Regions from separate parts of the Streptomyces sp. CNT360 genome, predicted to be linked through region 1. Evidence: predicted binding sites of a transcription regulator. Region 1 holds the regulator's gene; the other holds the start of a gene.
The links. The regulator HspR, encoded in region 1, represses chaperone genes until heat shock. The targets are predictions, from matches to a motif close to TTGAGNNNNNNNNNCTCAA.
Positions count from the first base shown of each region.

Region 2: the regulator HspR is predicted to act here: its motif matches at 4,583-4,601, upstream of lon (endopeptidase La).

Region 1 is NZ_KE384243.1:227,407-234,274, forward strand. It holds gene dnaK (molecular chaperone DnaK) at 1-24, shown strand, start outside; gene grpE (nucleotide exchange factor GrpE) at 21-770, shown strand; gene dnaJ (molecular chaperone DnaJ) at 798-2,006, shown strand; gene H297_RS0126800 (heat shock protein transcriptional repressor HspR) at 2,008-2,496, shown strand; gene H297_RS0126805 (serine hydrolase) at 2,556-3,464, opposite strand; gene clpB (ATP-dependent chaperone ClpB) at 3,687-6,344, shown strand; gene H297_RS0126815 (YbjN domain-containing protein) at 6,486-6,868, shown strand, end outside.
Region 2 is NZ_AUKO01000001.1:418,581-425,448, reverse strand. It holds gene H297_RS0101815 (multifunctional oxoglutarate decarboxylase/oxoglutarate dehydrogenase thiamine pyrophosphate-binding subunit/dihydrolipoyllysine-residue succinyltransferase subunit) at 1-1,150, opposite strand, end outside; gene H297_RS33950 (ATP-binding protein) at 1,376-2,509, opposite strand; gene H297_RS0101805 (response regulator transcription factor) at 2,721-3,515, opposite strand; gene H297_RS0101800 (spermidine synthase) at 3,585-4,310, opposite strand; gene lon (endopeptidase La) at 4,624-6,868, shown strand, end outside.

The sequences.
Region 1 (6,868 bases):
AAGCCGAAGGACGGTGCGGCGTGACGGAGGAGACCGCGGGCCCCGGCAAGGAGCCGAAGCCCCACGTCCCCGCCGACGCCGGTGAGTCCGTGACTGCCGACCGGGCCGTCCCCGAGGAGGGGGCGGCCCCCGGGCCGACGGCCGGGGACGGGCAGACCCTGAAGAGCAGCGCAGAGGGCGATGTGAGCGCGCAGGACATGCCGGAGACGGAAGAGGCCGGTCAGGAGCAGGGCGGCGAGGCCCGCGAGGGCGGCGGCGACCTGGAGGCCGTACGCACGGCGCTGAACGAGCGTACGCAGGACCTGCAACGGCTCCAGGCGGAGTTCCAGAACTACCGCCGCAGGGTCGAGCGGGACCGGGCGGCGGTCAAGGAGATCGCCGTCGCGAACCTGCTCACCGAGCTGCTGCCGGTGCTGGACGACATCGGCCGGGCGCGGGACCACGGCGAGCTGGTCGGCGGCTTCAAGTCGGTGGCCGAGTCGCTGGAGATGGTCGCGGCCAAGATGGGCCTGATGCAGTTCGGCAAGGAGGGCGAGCCCTTCGACCCGACGGTGCACGAGGCGCTGATGCACTCCTACTCTCCGGATGTCACGGAGACGACGTGCGTGCAGATCCTCCAGCCCGGGTATCGGATCGGCGAGCGGACCATCCGTCCCGCGCGGGTCGGCGTCGCCGAGCCGCAGCCCGGTGCCTCGGGCGGCGGCAAGGGCGAGGCAGGCTCCGAGGCATCGGCAGCAGAAGAGGAGAACGGTGGCCCGGACGAGGGCTGACCGCGGACGGGAGGAGGGACGTCGGGGATGAGTACAAAGGACTTCATCGAGAAGGACTACTACAAGGTCCTCGGCGTCCCCAAGGACGCCACCGAGGCCGAGATCAAGAAGGCGTACCGCAAGCTGGCCCGGGAGAACCACCCGGACGCCAACGCCGGTGACCCCAAGGCCGAGGAGCGCTTCAAGGACGCCTCGGAGGCGTACGACGTGCTCGGCGACGCCAAGCGGCGCAAGGAGTACGACGAGGCGCGCACCCTCTTCGGCAACGGCGGGTTCCGGCCGGGCGGCGGGGGCCCGGGCGGGGCCGGTGGCGCGGGGACGTTCAACTTCGATCTGGGCGACCTGTTCGGCGGCGGTCAGAGCCCCGGCGGTGGGGCCGGCGGGCCCGGTGGGCCCGGTGGCTTCAGCGGCGGGCTCGGCGACGTGTTCGGCGGGCTGTTCAACCGCGGCGGCGCCGGCACCCGCACCCAGCCGCGGCGCGGCCAGGACATCGAGTCCGAGGTGACGCTCAGCTTCACCGAGGCGGTGGACGGGGCCACGGTCCCGCTGCGCATGTCCTCGCACGCCGCGTGCAAGGACTGCGCCGGTACGGGCGACAAGAACGGCACCCCGCGGGTGTGCCCCACCTGTGTGGGCACCGGGCAGGTCTCGCGCGGCGCGGGCGGCGGCTTCTCGCTGACCGACCCGTGCGTGGACTGCAAGGGGCGCGGACTGATCGCGCAGGACCCCTGCACCACCTGCAAGGGATCGGGCCGGGCCACCAGCTCGCGCACGATGCAGGTCCGCATCCCCGCGGGCGTCACCGACGGGCAGCGCATCCGGCTGCGCGGCAAGGGCGCACCGGGCGAGCGGGGCGGCCCCGCGGGCGACCTGTACGTCGTCGTGCACGTGGACGCGCACCCCGTGTTCGGGCGCAGGGGCGACAACCTGACGGTCACCGTGCCGGTCACCTTCGTGGAGGCGGCGCTCGGCGGCGAGGTGAAGGTGCCCACGCTCGGCGGCCCGCCGGTCACCCTGAAGGTGCCGGCCGGCACCCCCTCCGGGCGCACGATGCGGGCCCGCGGAAAGGGAGCGACCCGTAAGGACGGCACCCGTGGCGATCTGCTGGTGACGGTGGAGGTCACGGTGCCCAAGGAGCTCAACGACGAGGCGCGGGACGCGCTGGAGACGCTCCAGGACGCGCTCGCGGACGAGGATCCGCGGGCCGCGCTGTTCAAGGCGGCGAAGGGAGACTGAGGTGGACGGCCGGGACACACGCAGACGGACTTTCGCCGCAGGTGGGGCGCGCGCCTCACGTGCCGCGGCGTACGAGCTGACTGACGAGACCCCGGTGTATGTCATCTCGGTCGCCGCGCAGCTTTCGGGCCTGCACCCGCAGACCCTGCGGCAGTACGACCGGCTGGGACTGGTCTCGCCCGACCGTACGGCCGGGCGGGGCCGCCGCTACTCGGCCCGCGACATCGAGCTGCTGCGCGAGGTGCAGCGGCTCAGCCAGGACGAGGGGATCAACCTCGCCGGCATCAAGCGGATCATCGAGCTGGAGCACCAGGTCGCGGCGTTGCAGTCGCGGGTCGCGGAGCTGTCGGCCGCGGTCGAGGGCGCCGCGGCGGCCATGCAGCAGCGGGAGGCCCAGGTGCACGCCTCCTACCGGCGTGATCTGGTGCCCTACGAGGACGTACGCCAGTCCAGCGCCCTGGTCGTCTGGCGCCCCCGCCCCCGCGACTGACTCCGGGCGGGCCGCCCCACCGTGGTGTGGAGGCGGCCCGCCCGGACGCGGTCTGCTCGTTACTTGGCGAAGCCGTAGGACAGGAGCTTCTTGGCGTCCTTCGTACGGTTCGCGGACGAGGTGGAGGCCAGCACGGTGCCGACCACCGTCTTGCCCCCGCGCTGCGCCGCGAAGACGAGGCAGTACTTGGCCTCGGGCCCGGAGCCGGTCTTGATGCCGGTGGTCCCGCTGTAGGTGCCCAGCAGCGGGTTGGTGTTGCTCCAGTTCATGGCGCGGTACCCGCCGCTGCTGGTGACCGTCTTCTGCTTGGTGGAGCGGGTGCTCACGACCGACCGGAAGGTCGCGTTCTTCATCGCGTCGCGGGCCAGCAGGGTCAGATCGCGCGGCGTGGAGTAGTTGCTGCCCTTGCCGATGCCGTCGAAGGAGTCGAAGTGGGTGTTCTTGAGCCCGAGCCCCTTGGCGGCGGTGTTCATCTTGCCGATGAACGACTTCACGCGGGCGGACCGGGTGGAGCCGCTGCCGAAGGTGTCGGCCAGCGCGTAGGCGGCGTCGCAGCCGGAGGGCAGCATCATCCCGTACAGCAGCTGGCGGACGGTGACCTTGTCGCCGACGATCAGCCGCGCCGAGGAGGCGGTGTTGCGGACGATGTAGTCGCTGTAGGCCTTCTGGACGGTGACCTTGCGGTTCAGGTTCAGGTTCTTCTGGGACAGCACCACGCGGGCCGTCATGATCTTGGTGGTCGATCCGGTGGACCGTCGGGTGTCGGCGCCCTTGGTGTAGAGGCTGCTGCCCGTGCCGCTGTTCATCACGTAGCCGCCCTTGGCGGCGATGGAGGGCTTCTTCGCCGCGGCGGCCAGGGCGGGTGCCTGGGCCTGGGCGGGGGCGGTCACTGCGCCGGTGGCCAGCACGGCTCCCGAGGTCAGAAGCACGGTGGCGGCGCGGCGCGTGCTGGCAAGGCCGAATTTCACTGGTCAGCTCCAAGTGCCGCTGTGGGGGCGGCGGGTTGGAAGGGATCCGCGGCCGGGAGCGGCCGGGAACTAAGCCGGATAGTAGTCCGTTCGATGGATTGAGTGGAATAGACTCAACTTGTTGCATGCTGTAGGTGGCAAGAGGAAGCGAGCGCCAGAGGTTGGGCGCCGCAGGCAGCCGGGAAGGCCTGTCAGGCCGCACTGGAGGAGGAGCGCAGGACAGTGGACGCGGAGCTGACCAACAAGAGCCGGGACGCGATCAGCGCGGCCAACGAGCGGGCGGTGGCCGAGGGCCACCCGGACATCACCCCGGCCCATCTGCTTCTCGCCCTGCTCACGGGCGAGGAGAACGAGAACATCCAGGACCTGATCGCCGCCGTCGAGGCGGACCAGGCGGCGCTGCGCTCGGGTGCCGAGCGCCGGCTCGCGGCACTGCCCACCGTCCAGGGCTCGACGGTCAGCAGGCCGCAGGCCGACCGCGACCTGCTCGCGGTCGTCGCGGACGCCACCCAGCGCGCCAAGGAGCTCGGCGACAGCTACGTCTCCACCGAGCACCTGCTCATCGCGCTGGCCGCCAAGGGCGGAGCCACCGCCGAGCTGCTGGCCGAGCAGGGCGCCACCGACAAGAAGCTGCTGGCCGCCTTCCAGGAGCAGCGCGGCAGCAGGCGGGTCACCGATCCGGACCCGGAGGGCACCTACAAGGCGCTGGAGAAGTTCGGCACCGACCTGACGGCGGCCGCCCGTGAGGGCAAGCTGGACCCGGTCATCGGCCGGGACCACGAGATCCGCCGCGTGGTGCAGGTGCTCTCGCGCCGTACGAAGAACAACCCGGTGCTGATCGGTGAGCCCGGCGTCGGTAAGACGGCCGTCGTCGAGGGGCTGGCCCAGCGCGTGGTCAAGGGCGACGTGCCCGAGTCGCTGCGGAACAAGCGGCTGGTGGCGCTGGACCTGGGCGCGATGGTGGCCGGCGCGAAGTACCGCGGCGAGTTCGAGGAGCGGCTCAAGACCGTGCTCTCCGAGATCAAGGAGAGCGACGGCCAGATCATCACCTTCATCGACGAGCTGCACACGGTCGTCGGCGCGGGCGCCGGCGGCGACTCGGCGATGGACGCGGGCAACATGCTCAAGCCGATGCTGGCCCGCGGCGAGCTGCGGATGGTCGGCGCCACGACGCTGGACGAGTACCGCGAGCGGATCGAGAAGGACCCGGCGCTGGAGCGGCGGTTCCAGCAGGTGCTGGTGGCCGAGCCGACGGTGGAGGACTCCATCGCGATCCTGCGCGGGCTCAAGGGGCGCTACGAGGCGCACCACAAGGTGCAGATCTCCGACAGCGCCCTGGTGGCCGCCGCCTCCCTGTCCGACCGCTACATCACCTCACGCTTCCTGCCGGACAAGGCCATCGACCTGGTGGACGAGGCGGCCTCGCGGCTCCGCATGGAGATCGACTCCTCGCCCGTCGAGATCGACGAGCTCCAGCGCGCCGTGGACCGGCTGCGGATGGAGGAGCTGGCGCTGGAGAAGGAGACCGACCCGGCCTCCGTCGACCGGCTGGAGCGGCTCCGCCGCGAGCTGGCCGACAAGGAGGAGGAGCTGCGCGGGCTGACCGCCCGCTGGGAGAAGGAGAAGCAGGGCCTCAACCGGGTCGGTGAGCTGAAGGAGAAGCTGGACGAGCTGCGCGGCCAGGCCGAGCGCGCCCAGCGGGACGGCGACTTCGACACCGCCTCCAAGCTGCTGTACGGCGAGATCCCGGCGACCGAGCGGGAGCTGGCGGCGGCCACCGAGGAGGAGGAAGAGGCCAAGAAGGCCAAGAAGGCCAAGAAGGAGGCCGCGGCCGGCCAGGCGGACAAGCGGGACAAGATGGTGAAGGAGGAGGTCGGCTCGGACGACATCGCCGATGTCGTCGCCTCCTGGACGGGCATCCCCGCGGGCCGCCTGCTGGAGGGCGAGACGCAGAAGCTGCTGCGGATGGAGGAGGAGCTGGGCAAGCGGCTGATCGGCCAGGGCGAGGCGGTGCGTGCCGTCTCGGACGCCGTACGCCGCACCCGGGCCGGCATCGCCGACCCCGACCGCCCCACGGGCTCCTTCCTCTTCCTGGGCCCCACCGGCGTGGGCAAGACGGAGCTGGCCAAGGCGCTGGCCGACTTCCTCTTCGACGACGAGCGGGCCATGGTCCGCATCGACATGAGCGAGTACGGCGAGAAGCACAGCGTCGCCCGCCTGGTCGGCGCGCCTCCCGGCTACGTCGGCTACGAGGAGGGCGGTCAGCTCACCGAGGCGGTGCGGCGGCGCCCGTACAGCGTCGTGCTGCTGGACGAGGTGGAGAAGGCGCACCACGACGTCTTCGACGTGCTGCTCCAGGTCCTCGACGACGGCCGGCTCACCGACGGCCAGGGCCGCACGGTCGACTTCCGCAACACGATCCTCATCCTCACCTCCAACCTGGGCAGCCAGCACCTGATCGACCCCCTGGAGAAGGAGGAGGAGAAGCGCGAACAGGTGCTCGCCGCGGTGCGGGCCGCCTTCCGGCCCGAGTTCCTCAACCGCCTCGACGACCTGGTGGTCTTCTCCGCACTGGCCGGGGACGAGCTGCGCCGCATCGCCCAGCTCCAGATCGACGCCCTCCAGGCGCGGCTCGCCGACCGTCGCCTGCACCTGGACGTCACCCCGGCCGCGCTCGACTGGCTGGCGCTGGAGGGCAACGACCCCGCCTACGGCGCCCGTCCGCTGCGCCGCCTGGTCCAGACGGCCATCGGGGACCAGCTCGCCCGGGAGATCCTCGCCGGGGACGTCCGGGACGGCGACACGGTCCGCGTCGACCACGTCGAGGGCTGGAGCGGGCTGCTGGTCGGCTCCGCCGCGGACGCGCCCGCGGCGGGCTGAGCGACGCCTGTGCCGAGCCCCCGATCACCGGGCGGGTGTGGGCCTGCCCGGTGATCGGGGGGCGCCGGGCCCCGGCAGGGTTGTCATGCCGGGGGGCCGGTGCGGGAGGATGGCCGAAGCCGTATGAAGGGAAACACCCACGTGAGCATCGACCCGTCCTCGATCCCGAACTTCGGGGGCCAGCCCGAGGAGCCGGAGGAGTCGGGGCCGACCGGCCCGATCCTCCCCGACCAGGACCTCGTCAAGCAGCTCCTCGACCAGATGGAGCTGAAGTACGTCGTCGACGACGAGGGAGACCTCGCAGCGCCGTGGGAGGAGTTCCGCACCTACTTCATGTTCCGCGGTGAGGCGGAGCAGCAGGTCTTCTCGGTACGTACGTTCTACGACCGGCACCACTCCATCGAGGACAAGCCCAAGCTCCTCGAAGCCATCGACGACTGGAACCGCCGCACCCTGTGGCCGAAGGTCTACAGCCACACCCACGACGACGGCAGCGTCCGCCTGATCGGTGAGGCGCAGATGCT
Region 2 (6,868 bases), on a different contig from region 1:
GGTGGTCGTAGGTGCTGGTGAGCGTCATCACCTTCGAGACGCCCAGCCGGTTGAGGGTGTCCTGCGAGGTGCCCTGGAACTCCGCCGGGTACTCCATCGCGCCGACGCCCATGATCAGGCCCTGGCCCGGCATCAGGCGGGGGACCGAGTGGACGGTGCCGATGCCACCCGGGTTGGTCAGCGAGCAGGTGACGCCGGAGAAGTCCTCCATCGTCAGCTTGTTGTTCCGGGCCCGGCGGACGATGTCCTCGTAGGCCTGCCAGAACTCGAAGAAGGTCAGGGTCTCGGCCTTCTTGATGCCCGCCACCACCAGCTGGCGGTCGCCGTTCGGCTTCACCAGGTCGATGGCCAGACCCAGGTTCACGTGGTCCGGCTTGACCAGGGTGGGCTTGCCGTCCTTCTCGGTGAACGCGTGGTTCATCGAGGGCATCGCCTTGAGCGCCTGCACCATGGCGTAGCCGATCAGGTGCGTGAAGGAGACCTTGCCGCCGCGGGCGCGCTTGAGGTGGTTGTTGATGACGATGCGGTTGTCGAACAGCAGCTTCACCGGGACCGCGCGCACGGACGTGGCCGTCGGCAGCTCCAGCGAGGCGTTCATGTTCTTGGCGACGGCCGCGGACGGGCCGCGCAGCGCGACGTACTCGGGGCCCTCGGCGGCCTGCCCGGCCTCCTCGGCCTTGCCCTTGCCGCCGCCCGCCGGCTGCTTCGCCGCGGGCTTCGCGGCCGGCTTCGGCGCCGCCTGGGCGGGCGCGGCCGGGGCCTGCGCCGGCTGCTGGGCCTGCGGCTGCGCCGGGGCGCTCGTCTGCGCGGGCGTACCCGCGGACGCGGCGGCCGGCTGCGCTGCGGCCTGCGGTGCCGCCGCGGACTGCGCCGGGCTCTGGGCCGGCGCGGCCTTCGCGGGGGCCGGGGAGGCGTCCCGTGGGGTACCCGCGCCGTCCGGCGCGGCGGCCCCGTCGGAGGACTCCGGCTGATAGTCAGCGAAGAAGTCCCACCAGGCTCGGTCTACCGAGTTCGGGTCCTGGAGGTACTGCTGGTAGATCTCGTCGACGAGCCACTCGTTCGGGCCGAACGCCGGACCAGGGTCCTTGCCCTGTCCGTCCTTCCGTTCCGTAGAGGTGCTCGATGAGCTGTTGGGGGACTGTGACGACACGGCGGCAACCGCCCTCTTCCGCTTCCTTAGGTGGTGGACAGCGGAAATAAAGGCTACGCCTCTCCCGGCGGGAGGTGGAGCCCGGGCGGCCCCTTGGTCACGTACGTCACACTGCGGAGCCGGTTTCGCGACAGTATTTGGCGGGAATCACTCACGGATTTGCCGCCCGAGGGGAACCGGAAGCCCCCGGCAGCGCGTCCCCGCCCCCTCGTCTGCGAGCCTACGTCAAGCCTGCTTTCCCTTCGCCCCCGGAAGAGTGAGCTGAATTCGGCAACCCCGGGGCGACTCGGCCACCCGGATCGACCCGCCGTGCAGTTCCACGGCCCAGCGCGCGATCGCCAGCCCCAGGCCGGTGCCGCCCCCCGGGCTCACCCCCTGGCTGCCCTTGCGCGACTCGGTGCTGTGCGTGCCGTTGAACCGGTCGAAGACCCGCTGCCGCTCCGCCTCGGGTATGCCCGGCCCCTCGTCCAGGACCTCCACCTCCACATCCCCCTCGCCTCCGCCGCCCGCTGCCTCGCCGGGCCTGGCACGGACGGTCACCCGGCCGTGCTGCGGGCTGTGCTTGACGGCGTTGTCGATCAGATTGGCCACCACCTGATGCAGCCGTTCGGGGTCGGCGTAGGCCGTCAGCTCGGGAGGCGAGACGTCCAGATGCAGGTGGACGTCCTTGCGGGAGTGTCCGGAGCCCTTGCTCATGTTGGCCTCCTTCAGCACGCCCGCCAGGTACGGCCACACCTCGAAGCGCCGCGAGTGCAAAGGGACGACCCCGCTGTCCAGCCGCGAGAGGTCCAGCAGGTGGTCCACCAGGCGGCCCAGGCGTTCGGTCTGCGACAGGGCGGTCCGCATCGTCTCCGGATCGGCGTCCGAGACCCCGTCGACCACGTTCTCCAGCACCGCGCGCAGCGCCGCGATCGGCGTGCGCAGCTCGTGCGAGACGTTGGCGACCAGCTCCTTGCGGTGCTGGTCGACCGCTTCCAGGTCGGCCGCCATCCGGTTGAAGTTCTCGGCCAGTTCTCCGAACTCGTCCCGCCGTCCGCCGCGCACCCGGCGGGAGTAGTCACCGCCCGCCATCGCCTTGGCCGCGTCCGTCATCTCGTCCAGCGGTGCCGTCAGCGACTGCGCGACGAACTGCGTGATCAGCAGCGAGGCGACGATCGAGATGATGGTGATCACCCGCAGCTCGGTCGCCGACTGCACGGCGAAGAGCGCCAGCAGTGTGGTGATCACCACGGACACGATCACCAGGGCGCCGAGGGCCGCCTTCACCGAGCGGTACGGGTCCAGGGGCCGCAGCCCCTCCCAGAGCTGCTCCCACCAGCGGGCCCCGAGCCGGGCGGCGAACCGCTTGCCCCGGCTCACCGAGCGGGCCCAGTACCGGGCGGTCCGCGACGGCCGGGGCGGCCCCGGCGGACCGGCGAGCGGGGGGCCCGGGTCCGGTGACGCCGCGGGACGGTCCGCAGCCGGGGAGCGCGCGGAAAGCGATCCCGACGCGGGCGTCCCGGAAGGGCCGGAAGGACCGGAGGATGAACTGGACACCGAAGCGGACACCTCGACCCGTTCCCGCCGCCCGTCAGCAGCTCTCCGTCGCGGCACCGGTCACCGGTGCGGGCGCGCCGTCCGGGCCGGGGGTCTCCAGCGCGTACCCCACCCCGTGCACGGTGCGGATGCGCTCCGCGCCGATCTTGCGGCGCAACGCCTTGATGTGGCTGTCCACGGTGCGGGTGCCGGAGGCGTCGGCCCAGTCCCACACCTCGGCCAGAAGCTGCTCGCGGGAGAGCACCGCGCGGGGGGAGTGCGCCAGGCAGACCAGCAGATCGAACTCCGTCGGCGTCAGGTGCACGTCCTCGCCGCTCACGCGGACCCGCCGCTGGGCGTGGTCGATCTCCAGTTCGCCGAGCCTGAGTATGCCGTTGCGCGGCGTGGTCGCGGCCTGCGTGGCCCGCTCGACCCGGCGCAGCAGCACGTGCACCCGGGCGGCGACCTCGCGCATGGAGAACGGCTTGGTCATGTAGTCGTCCGCGCCCACGCCGAGGCCGACCAGCATGTCCGTCTCGTCGTCCCGTGCGGTCAGCATCAGCACCGGAACCGGCCGCTGGGCCTGCACCCGGCGGCAGACCTCCAGGCCGTCGAAGCCGGGCAGCATCACGTCCAGCACCAGCAGGTCCGGCTGCCACGCCTCGGCGGTGTCCACGGCCGCCGGGCCGTCACCGGCCGTCTGCACCTGGAAGCCCTCCGCGCGCAGCCGCCGGGCGATGGCGTCCACGATCGTGGGGTCGTCCTCGACGACGAGGATGCGTCGCTGAGCGCCGGGGGTGGTCGCGGCGACGGCTCCGCCAGCTGTCTGAGTGGTGTTCTTCTGGTCCATACGACCCCGCCCCTGTGGCTCTTCCGGCTTTCTTGGAACAGCAGCGTAAGGGCCCTGCGCGCGGCTCGGCTACGCCGGTCGGGCTGCGAAGTGGACCACGTCGGGGACGCCTCGGACGACCGGGATCTCATCCGTCCGAACACGGCAGAACCCCGCATTCCGCAGTGATCGTTCGAATGCGGACGACGGCTGGGCCGACCACACGGCGAGGATGCCGCCTGCCGTGAGTGCCTCGCGGCAGGCGGCCAGACCGGCGGGGGAGTAGAGGGAGGAGTTGTCCTCGGTCACGGTCCAGTCGGGTCCGTTGTCGATGTCCAGGCACAGCGCGTCGAAGCGCTGCCCGTCCGCCGCCACCGCGCGCAGGTGGTCCACCAGGTCCGCCTGCACCAGTTCGGTACGGGGATCGGCCAGGGCCGTACCGGAGAGCGCGGACAGTGGCCCGCTGCGGTGCCAGTCGAGGACGGCTTCCTCGCGTTCGACCACGGTGATGCGGGCCCAGCGCGGCTCTGCGGCGGCCTCCGCGAGCGAGAAGCCCACCCCCAGGCCGCCGATCAGCAGCCGCGGGTCCGCCCGGTCGCCGAGTTCCTCCAGTGCGGCCCGTACCAGCAGTCGCTCGGAGCGGCCGTCGGAGGTGTCCATCAGGAAGCACCCGTTGGCGATGATCTCGTAGTGCGCCCCGCGCCGACGCAGGACGACCTCCCCGTACGGGCCGTCCCGCCGCTCCAGCGTGACGGGGGCGTCGGACGGCCCGGGAGGCGGAACGGCGGGGCTCGACAGGGAGGCAGGCTTCGGCATGGGGGCAGGGTAGGCCGGAAACCCGCACCTTGGGGCCGGTGGGCCGGGGGGCCGGTGGGCCGGTGGGCCGACTGGGGGGCGGGTCGGAGAGAGGGGAGTCACGCGTTGCTCCGGGTCTTCGAGTGCGGGAAGACCGGGACGCCACCCGCGGTTGACTACGTCGCGGCCCGTTGCTCTGCAGCCGGGCCGGTGAGCGTACCGACGGAGTCCCTGATCGCTCAGAGCGAACGGGGGAGCGCCGGAGGAGGGGAACAACGGCGGCCTCAAAAGCATTGAGTGGGTATTACTCAACTTGCTTGCCGAGGGAGAGATCATGACTGCTGAGTCCCACCCCGAGGAGTCCGCGCCGCTCACCCTGCCCGTGCTGCCCATCGACGCCGAGGACGGCGTGGTGCTGCCGGGGATGGTGGTCCCCCTGGACCTCTCCGACGGTGACGTGCGGGCGGCCGTGGACGCCGCGAAGGCGGCGGCGCCCCAGGGCGAGAAGCCACGGGTGCTGCTGGTCCCGCGCGTGGACGGCAACTACACGGGCATCGGCGTGGAGAGCCGCGTCGAGCAGACCGGCCGCCTCGCTGACGGGGACCCCGGCGCCCTCGTCCGTGGTCTGCGCAGAATCCGCGTCGGCACCGGGACGAGCGGCCCCGGCGCCGCCCTGTGGGTCGAGGGCACCCCGGTGGCCGAGCAGACGCCCGGCTCGGAATCCGCCTCGGACAGGCCCGGCGGACAGGTGTCCGAGCCGGGCCGTGTGGCGGAGCGGATGAAGGAGTACAAGGCCCTCATCACCGACTGGCTGCGCAAGCGCGGCGCCTGGCAGGTCGTGGACCGGGTGCAGCAGATCGACGACGCGGGCCAGCTCGCCGACAACGCCGGCTACTCCCCGTTCCTGACCACCGAGCAGAAGCTGAAGCTGCTGGAGACCACCGACCCCGCCGAGCGCCTCGACCTGGCCACCGCCGCCCTCCGCGACCACCTCGCCGAGCAGGACGTGGCCGAGTCCATCGCCAAGGACGTCCAGGAAGGCGTCGACAAGCAGCAGCGCGAGTTCCTGCTGCGCCGCCAGCTCGACGCCGTCCGCAAGGAGCTGGCCGAGCTCAACGGCGACCCGGAGGACGAGAGCGAGGACTACCGCGCCCGCGTCGAGGCCGCCGACCTGCCGGACGAGGTGCGCAAGGCCGCTCTCAAGGAGGTCGACAAGCTGGAGCGTTCCAGCGACCAGTCGCCCGAGGGAAGCTGGATCCGCACCTGGCTGGACACGGTGCTGGAGATCCCGTGGAACGTCCGTACCGAGGACGCCTACGACATCACCGGCGCCCAGGCCGTTCTCGACGCCGACCACGCCGGGCTCCAGGACGTCAAGGAACGCATCACCGAGTACCTCGCCGTGCGCAAGCGGCGCGCCGACCGCGGTCTCGGCGTGATCGGCGGGCGGCGCGGGGGAGCGGTGCTGGCGCTGACCGGTCCGCCCGGAGTCGGCAAGACGTCGCTGGGCGAATCGGTGGCCCGCGCGATGGGCCGCGAGTTCGTCCGCGTCGCTCTCGGCGGCGTGCACGACGAGGCGGAGATCCGCGGTCACCGGCGCACCTACGTCGGCGCTCAGCCCGGCCGCATCGTCCGGGCCGTCAAGGAAGCCGGTTCGATGAACCCCGTCGTGCTGCTGGACGAGGTCGACAAGGTCGGCTCCGACTTCCGCGGGGACCCGACGGCGGCCCTCCTGGAGGTGCTGGACCCCGCCCAGAACCACACCTTCCGCGACCACTACCTGGAGGTCGAGCTGGACCTGTCCGACGTGGTCTTCCTGGCGACCGCCAACGTCCTGGAAGCCGTCCCGCAGCCTCTGCTGGACCGTATGGAGGTCGTCGAGCTCGACGGCTACACGGAGGACGAGAAGGTCACCATCGCCCGTGACCACCTGCTGCCCCGGCAGCGGGAACGCGCGGGGCTGGCCGAGGGCGAGGTGCTCTTCGACGAGGCCGCGCTGCGCAAGCTCGCCGCCGAGTACACCCGCGAGGCGGGCGTCCGCTCCCTGGAGCGCGCCGTCCAGCGCGTCCTCCGCAAGGTCGCCGCCCAGCACCAGCTCGGCGAGGTGGAGCTGCCCTGCACCGTGGGTGTGGACGAACTGCGTGCGCTGATCGGCCGCCCCCGGCACACCCCCGAGGCCGCGCAGGACCCGGCAGAGCGCCGCACCGCCGTCCCGGGTGTGGCCACCGGGCTGGCCGTCACGGGCGCGGGTGGTGACGTGCTCTTCGTCGAGGCGTCGCTGGCCGACCCCGAGACGGGTGCCTCCGGGCTGACCCTGACCGGCCAGCTCGGCGACGTGATGAAGGAGTCCGCCCACATCTCCCTCTCCTACCTGCGCTCGCGCGGCGCGGAGCTGGAGCTGCCGGTCGGCGACCTCAAGGAGCGCGGCATCCACCTGCACGTGCCCGCGGGCGCCGTGCCCAAGGACGGACCGAGCGCCGGCGTCACCATGACGACGGCCCTGGCCTCGCTGCTCAGCGGACGCCAGGTGCGGCCGGAGGTGGCGATGACCGGCGAGGTCTCGCTGACAGGGCGGGTGC